Linked DNA regions of Alkalilimnicola ehrlichii MLHE-1. The protein of the gene in region 2 binds, or shares a complex with, the protein of the main gene of each other region. Links are inferred from orthologs where the notes say so. Each region holds a gene or a part of one and is shown on either strand. Other genes may lie near its edges. The genes, in order: metK and groL.

Region 1 (3,125 bases), 2.5 Mb from region 2 along the record:
ACAGATGGGGTCGATCTCGGTGATCCAGACGGTGGCGCCCTGGCCGCGGAGGCTCTGGGCGCAGCCCTTGCCCACGTCGCCGTAGCCCGCCACCACGCAGATCTTGCCGGCGATCATCACGTCGGTGGCCCGCTTGATGCCGTCCAGCAGCGATTCGCGGCAGCCGTAGAGGTTGTCGAACTTGGACTTGGTGACCGAGTCGTTCACGTTGATGGCGGGGAAGGGCAGGGTGCCCTCGTTGGCCATGCGCACCAGGCGGTTGACGCCGGTGGTGGTCTCCTCGGTGACCCCCTGGATGGCGGCCAGCCGCTCGCTGTACCAACCAGGCTGGCTCTCCAGGCGGTTGCGGATGGCGACGAACAGGGCCTTTTCCTCGTCGCTGCCCGGGTTGTCCAGCACAGAGGCGTCCTGCTCGGCTTTGGCGCCCAGGTTGAGCAGCAGGGTGGCATCGCCGCCGTCGTCGAGGATCATGTTGGCCGGCTCGCCCTCGAACTCGAAGATCCGGTGGCAGTAGTCCCAGTACTCATCCAGGGTCTCGCCCTTGTAGGCGAACACCGGGATGCCCTGGGCGGCGATGGCCGCGGCGGCGTGATCCTGGGTGGAGTAGATGTTGCAGGACGCCCAGCGCACCTCGGCCCCCAGCTCGATCAGCGCCTCAATGAGCACGGCGGTCTGGATGGTCATGTGCAGGCTCCCGGCGATGCGGGCGCCCTTGAGCGGCTGCTCGTTGCGGTATTCCTCGCGCACCGCCATCAGGCCGGGCATCTCTGTCTCGGCGATGGCGATTTCCTTACGGCCCCAGTCAGCGAGGCCGATGTCGCGCACGATGTAGTCGTTGGCGTTGGTATCCACGACAGCATTCATGGTGCAGACTCCGATTTCGCTGAGCGCCGTTGGAACGATGGGGCGCCATCCCCGAGCCTGGCAGGGCCGGCGGCCCTGTTGCAGCGCTCCTCGGGGCGGCGCCGGGTGCTCTGCCCGCTACAGGCCGGCCGCGTCGCGGATCTCCTCGGCGCGGTCGATGCGCTCCCAGGGGAAGCCCTCGTCCTCGCGGCCAAAGTGGCCGTAGGCGGCCGTGGCGGTGTAGATCGGGCGGATCAGGTCGAGCATCTTCAGGATGCCGTAGGGGCGCAGGTCGAAGTGCTCGCGCACGATGCGGGTCAGCTTCTCGCTGTCCACGCGGCCGGTGCCGAAGGTCTCCACGCTGATGGAGGTGGGTTCGGCCACGCCGATGGCGTAGGAGACCTGGATCTCACAGCGCTCGGCGAGCCCTGCGGCGACGATGTTCTTGGCCACGTAGCGGCAGGCGTAGGCGGCGGAGCGGTCCACCTTGGACGGGTCCTTGCCCGAGAAGCAGCCGCCGCCGTGGCGGGCCATGCCGCCGTAGGTGTCGACAATGATCTTGCGTCCGGTCAGGCCGCAGTCGCCCACCGGGCCACCGATCACGAAGCGACCGGTGGGGTTCACCAGGTAGCGGGTCTCGCCGGTGATCCACTGCTCGGGCAATACCGGCTTGATGATCTCCTCGATCACCGCCTCGTGCACCTGGGCTTGGGTGAGGTCGGGGGCGTGCTGGGTGGAGAGCACCACCGTGTCCACCGCCACCGGGCGGCCGTCCACGTAGCGCAGGGTGACCTGGCTCTTGGCATCCGGACGCAGCCAGGGCAGCTGGCCGTTACAGCGCACCTCCGCTTGGCGCTGTACCAGCCGGTGGGCGTAGGTGATCGGGGCGGGCATCAGCACATCGGTCTCGTTGCTGGCGTAGCCGAACATCAGCCCCTGGTCGCCGGCACCCTGTTCCTCCGGATGGTCGCGGTCGACCCCCTGGGCGATGTCCACCGACTGCTTGCCGAGGATGTTGATGACCCCGCAGGTCTCGCCATCGAAGCCCATCTCGTGGTGTTTGTAGCCGATGCGCTTGACCGTCTCCCGGGCCACGGCCTCGTAGTCGATGTTGGCCGAGGTGGTCACCTCGCCGCCCAGGATGATGATTCCGGTCTTGATCATCGTCTCGCAGGCGATCCGGCCCCTGGGGTCTTCGGCGAGGATGGCATCGAGCACGGCGTCGGAGATCTGGTCCGCCATCTTGTCCGGATGGCCCTCGGAAACCGACTCTGACGTGAACAGGTATTCGCTCACCCCAAGCTCCTCTGTGTTGTGGTTGTCTCGCGCCCGGTTGCGTGGCCGCGACGGGTGTTTGCGGTGCCGTTTTCGACGAACTGCCGATTGTAGCGGTCTCACCCGGTGAGTGCGAGGCCCGCCAACTTGCCGGCGACCCGGCTCTACAGGACAATAAGCGCCCTTGATCTATATGCAACCCCGGGGGAACCGTAATGCCCACACGCCGAGATCTGGCCAATGCCATCCGAGCCCTGTCCATGGACGCGGTGCAGCGCGCCCATTCCGGTCACCCGGGCGCGCCCATGGGCATGGCGGATATTGCCGAAGTGCTGTGGAACGACTATCTGCGCCACAACCCGGCCAACCCCCACTGGTGGGACCGGGACCGGTTTGTGCTCTCCAACGGTCACGGCTCGATGCTGCTTTACAGCCTGCTGCACCTGTCGGGCTATGAGCTGGGCATTGACGATCTGAAGGCCTTCCGCCAACTGCACTCCAGGACCCCCGGTCACCCGGAGTACGGCTACACCGCGGGGGTGGAGACCACCACCGGGCCGCTGGGCCAGGGGCTGGCCAACGCGGTGGGGCTGGCGCTGGCCGAGCGCACCCTGGCCGCGCAGTTCAACCGCCCGGGCCACGAGCTGGTGGATCACTGGACCTACTGCTTCCTGGGCGATGGCTGTCTGATGGAGGGGGTGAGTCACGAGGCCTGCTCGCTGGCCGGCACATGGAAGCTGGGCAAGCTGATCGGTTTTTACGACGACAACGGCATCTCCATTGACGGCAAGGTGGAGGGCTGGTTCACCGACGATACGCCGGGCCGGTTTGAGGCTTACGGCTGGCATGTGGTGCGCGAGGTGGACGGGCACGATTCGGAGGCGATCAAGCGCGCCATTGATGAGGCGCGTGCGGTGACCGACCGGCCGAGCCTGATCTGCTGCAAGACGGTGATCGGCTTTGGCGCGCCCAACGTCTGCGGCACCCACGGGGTGCACGGTGCGCCG
Region 2 (3,212 bases):
CCGGATCCCGGTTGGTGAGCAAGGCATAGACCGCGCGCCCGGGCGGTGACAGCCGCTCGGCCAGCGGCCCGGTCTCGGCCTCCGGGTCCGCCAGGCGCTCGCGGGCGATACGGTCGAGCAGGCGGCGGTCGTCGGCATCCGGCACCCGGTCCAGCTGGGTCAGCAGGACCACCCAGCGGCCCTCCACCCGGGGGATCTGGTAGCGCCGCTCGCCGTCCTCGGTGAAATAGCCGGTGGTGACGTAGGTCAGGGTCTCCACCAGATCGTAGTAGCCGCCCACCCCGACGATCCAGCCGATGTGTGGCCGGCCGTCCTCCTCCAGCGCCGCCAGCACGGCGGTGGCGACGGAGAAGCTCATCGCGGCCACGCCCACCCCCTCGCCGTCGTCCCGCGCGTCCAGCCAGTGGGCGGCATCCACCACATCGCGGATGTTCTCCGGCGAGACGTCCATGCGGGTGAGGGTCTCCACCTCTGGGGCGAGGACGCGAAAACCGGCCCGGCTCAGCGTCTTGGCGAACTGCACCAGGCGCGGGTCCCGCCGGCCCGCCTCGGTGAAGCCGTGGACCAGCACCAGGTTGGAGCGGACCTCGTCGCCCGGGGTATAGAGGTCGGCCACCCGTGGCACCCCGGTGGGGCCGGTGTACTCGACGGTCTCTCGTTCCGGGGCCGGTCGGGTGCGTTTCCAGCGGCTGTCGGCCTCGCCGGCGCGGATATCGGCCAGGATCAGCCCCGCCTCGTAATGGCGTTGCATGGCACCGCAGCCGGGGAGCGCAATGACTGCCGTCAGGGCAAGCACCAGAAACAGTGTGGGGTGCAGGGCATTCATAGCTCGCAATGATGGCATAAATCGCCCGACCAGGCTCCCGGGCGGGCCCGGGTTCCGGACACAAAAAACCCGCCGGCGGCAGGACCGTCGGCGGGTTCGGTTTGGGTCGGCCGGTGGGCCGGACGGCTTACATCATGCCGCCCATGCCCCCCATGCCGCCCATACCACCCATGTCGCCCATGCCGCCGCCGGCACCGGCGTCGTCGTCCTTGGGCAGGTCGGCGACCATCACCTCGGTGGTGATCATCAGCGCGGCCACGGAGGCGGCGTTCTGCAGCGCGGTGCGGGTCACCTTGGTGGGATCGAGAATGCCCATCTCGACCAAGTCACCGTACTCACCGCTCTGGGCGTTGTAGCCGTAGTTGCCCTCGCCGTTGCGCACTTCGTTGACCACCACGGCGCCATCACCACCGGCGTTGTAGACGATCTGGCGCAGGGGCTCTTCCATGGCGCGGCGGACGATGTTGATGCCCACCTCCTGGTCGTGGTTGGCATACTCCAAGCCGTCGAGGGAGGCCTGGGCGCGCAGCAGCGCGGTGCCACCACCGGGGACGATGCCCTCTTCCACCGCGGCGCGGGTGGCGTGCAGGGCGTCCTCCACGCGGGCCTTCTTCTCCTTCATCTCGATCTCGGAGGTGGCGCCCACCTTGATGACGGCCACGCCGCCAGCCAGCTTGGCCACGCGCTCCTGCAGCTTCTCCTTGTCGTACTCGGAGGTGCTCTCCTCGATCTGGGCACGGATCTGCTCGACGCGGGCCATGATGTCGTCGTGACGGCCGGCGCCGCCGACGATGGTGGTCTCTTCCTTGGAGACGTCCACCTTCTTGGCCTGGCCCAGGTCGTCCAGGGTGGCCTTCTCCAGGGACAGACCCACTTCCTCGGAGATCACGGTGCCGCCGGTGAGCACGGCGATGTCCTGCAGCATGGCCTTGCGGCGGTCACCGAAGCCGGGGGCCTTGACCGCAGCCACCTTGACGATGCCACGGATGCTGTTGACCACCAGGGTGGCCAGGGCCTCGCCCTCGATGTCCTCGGAGATGATCAGCAGCGGCTTGTTGGCCTTGGCGACATTCTCCAGCAGCGGCAGCAGGTCGCGGATGTTGGAGATCTTCTTGTCGTGCAGCAGGATGAAGGCGTCTTCCAGCTCGGCCTTCATGGACTGCTGGTTGTTGATGAAGTAGGGGCTGAGGTAGCCGCGGTCGAACTGCATGCCCTCAACCACGTCCAGCTCGTTCTCCAGGCCGGAGCCCTCTTCCACGGTGATGACGCCTTCCTTGCCCACCTTCTGCATGGCGTCGGCGATGATGCGACCCACGGACTCGTCGGAGTTGGCGGAGATGGAGCCCACCTGGGCGATGGACGTGTCGGTCTCGCAGGGCTTGGAGAGTTCGTCGGCCAGGTACTTGGTGGCCGCGGAGACGCCCTTGTCGATGCCGCGCTTGAGGTCCATGGGGTTCATGCCGGCGGCCACGGCCTTCATGCCTTCGCGCAGGATGGCCTGGGCCAGCACGGTGGCCGTGGTGGTGCCGTCACCGGCGATGTCGGAGGTCTGGCTGGAGACCTCTTTGAGCATCTGCGCGCCCATGTTCTCGAACTTGTCCTCCAGCTCGATCTCCTTGGCCACGGAGACGCCGTCCTTGGTGACGGTGGGGGCGCCGAAGGACTTGTCCAGCACGGCGTTGCGGCCGCGCGGGCCCAGGGTGGCCTTGACCGCGTTGGCCAGGGTGTTCACGCCCTTCATCATGCGCTGGCGGGCGTCGTCGGAGAAACGGATCTCTTTAGCTGCCATTGTGTGTTGTCCTCTCTAAAACGGAATTCGGCGGAAAGCGGTTTACTCGACGATGGCCATGACGTCGTCTTCGCGCATGACGAGCAGCTCCTCGCCATCGACCTTGACCTCGGTGCCGGCGAACTTGCCGAACAGCACCTTGTCGCCCACCTTCAGGTCCAGCGGGCGGGTCTCGCCGTTGTCCAGCAGCTTGCCGTTACCCACGGCCACCACCTCGCCCTTGATGGGCTTCTCGGCGGCGGAATCGGGGATGACGATGCCACCGGGGGAGGTGCGCTCCTCTTCCATGCGCTTGATGACCACGCGATCGTGCAGGGGACGAATGTTCATGGGGCTGTTACTCCCTTATGCGTTTGCTGTCGTTCGTGTTTGGCGGTTTTGGAGAGAGGGCAGGGTTAGCACTCTCAAGTTGTGAGTGCTAATGATAGTGACCGCCCCCCTCGAGTCAAGAGCCGCTGTCGCGGCGCTGTCCTCTGAATGGGGTCGGCGGTGGTAGAATTCAAGGCCAGTCTCGCAATTCGGACACCATAGAGCCCCGGAGGTGGCGATATGCCCGCCGAGCAGTACCTGGTTTACTGCACCTGCCCCGATGACGCC

The links.
Region 1: the proteins of groL (region 2) and metK are in contact, whole or in part, in a cryo-EM structure (PDB 8P4O), measured with the Escherichia coli proteins. The link is inferred for Alkalilimnicola ehrlichii MLHE-1 from one-to-one orthologs.

The regions. Positions count from the first base shown.
Region 1 is NC_008340.1:2,563,049-2,566,173, reverse strand. The notes cover bases 61-2,865. They hold metK (methionine adenosyltransferase), read right to left. Parts: upstream 2,140-2,865; coding sequence 982-2,139; downstream 61-981. Other genes in these bases: tkt (transketolase), read left to right, coding at 2,334-2,865; ahcY (adenosylhomocysteinase), read right to left, coding at 61-864. Outside these bases: more of ahcY, read right to left, coding at 1-60; more of tkt, read left to right, coding at 2,866-3,125. UniProt on the Escherichia coli protein: Catalyzes the formation of S-adenosylmethionine (AdoMet) from methionine and ATP.
Region 2 is NC_008340.1:21,860-25,071, forward strand. What follows is about bases 285-3,176. They hold groL (chaperonin GroEL), read right to left. Parts: upstream 2,616-3,176; coding sequence 954-2,615; downstream 285-953. Other genes in these bases: MLG_RS00100 (alpha/beta hydrolase family protein), read right to left, coding at 285-826; groES (co-chaperone GroES), read right to left, coding at 2,658-2,945; cutA (divalent-cation tolerance protein CutA), read left to right, coding at 3,165-3,176. Also shown: more of MLG_RS00100, read right to left, coding at 1-284; more of cutA, read left to right, coding at 3,177-3,212.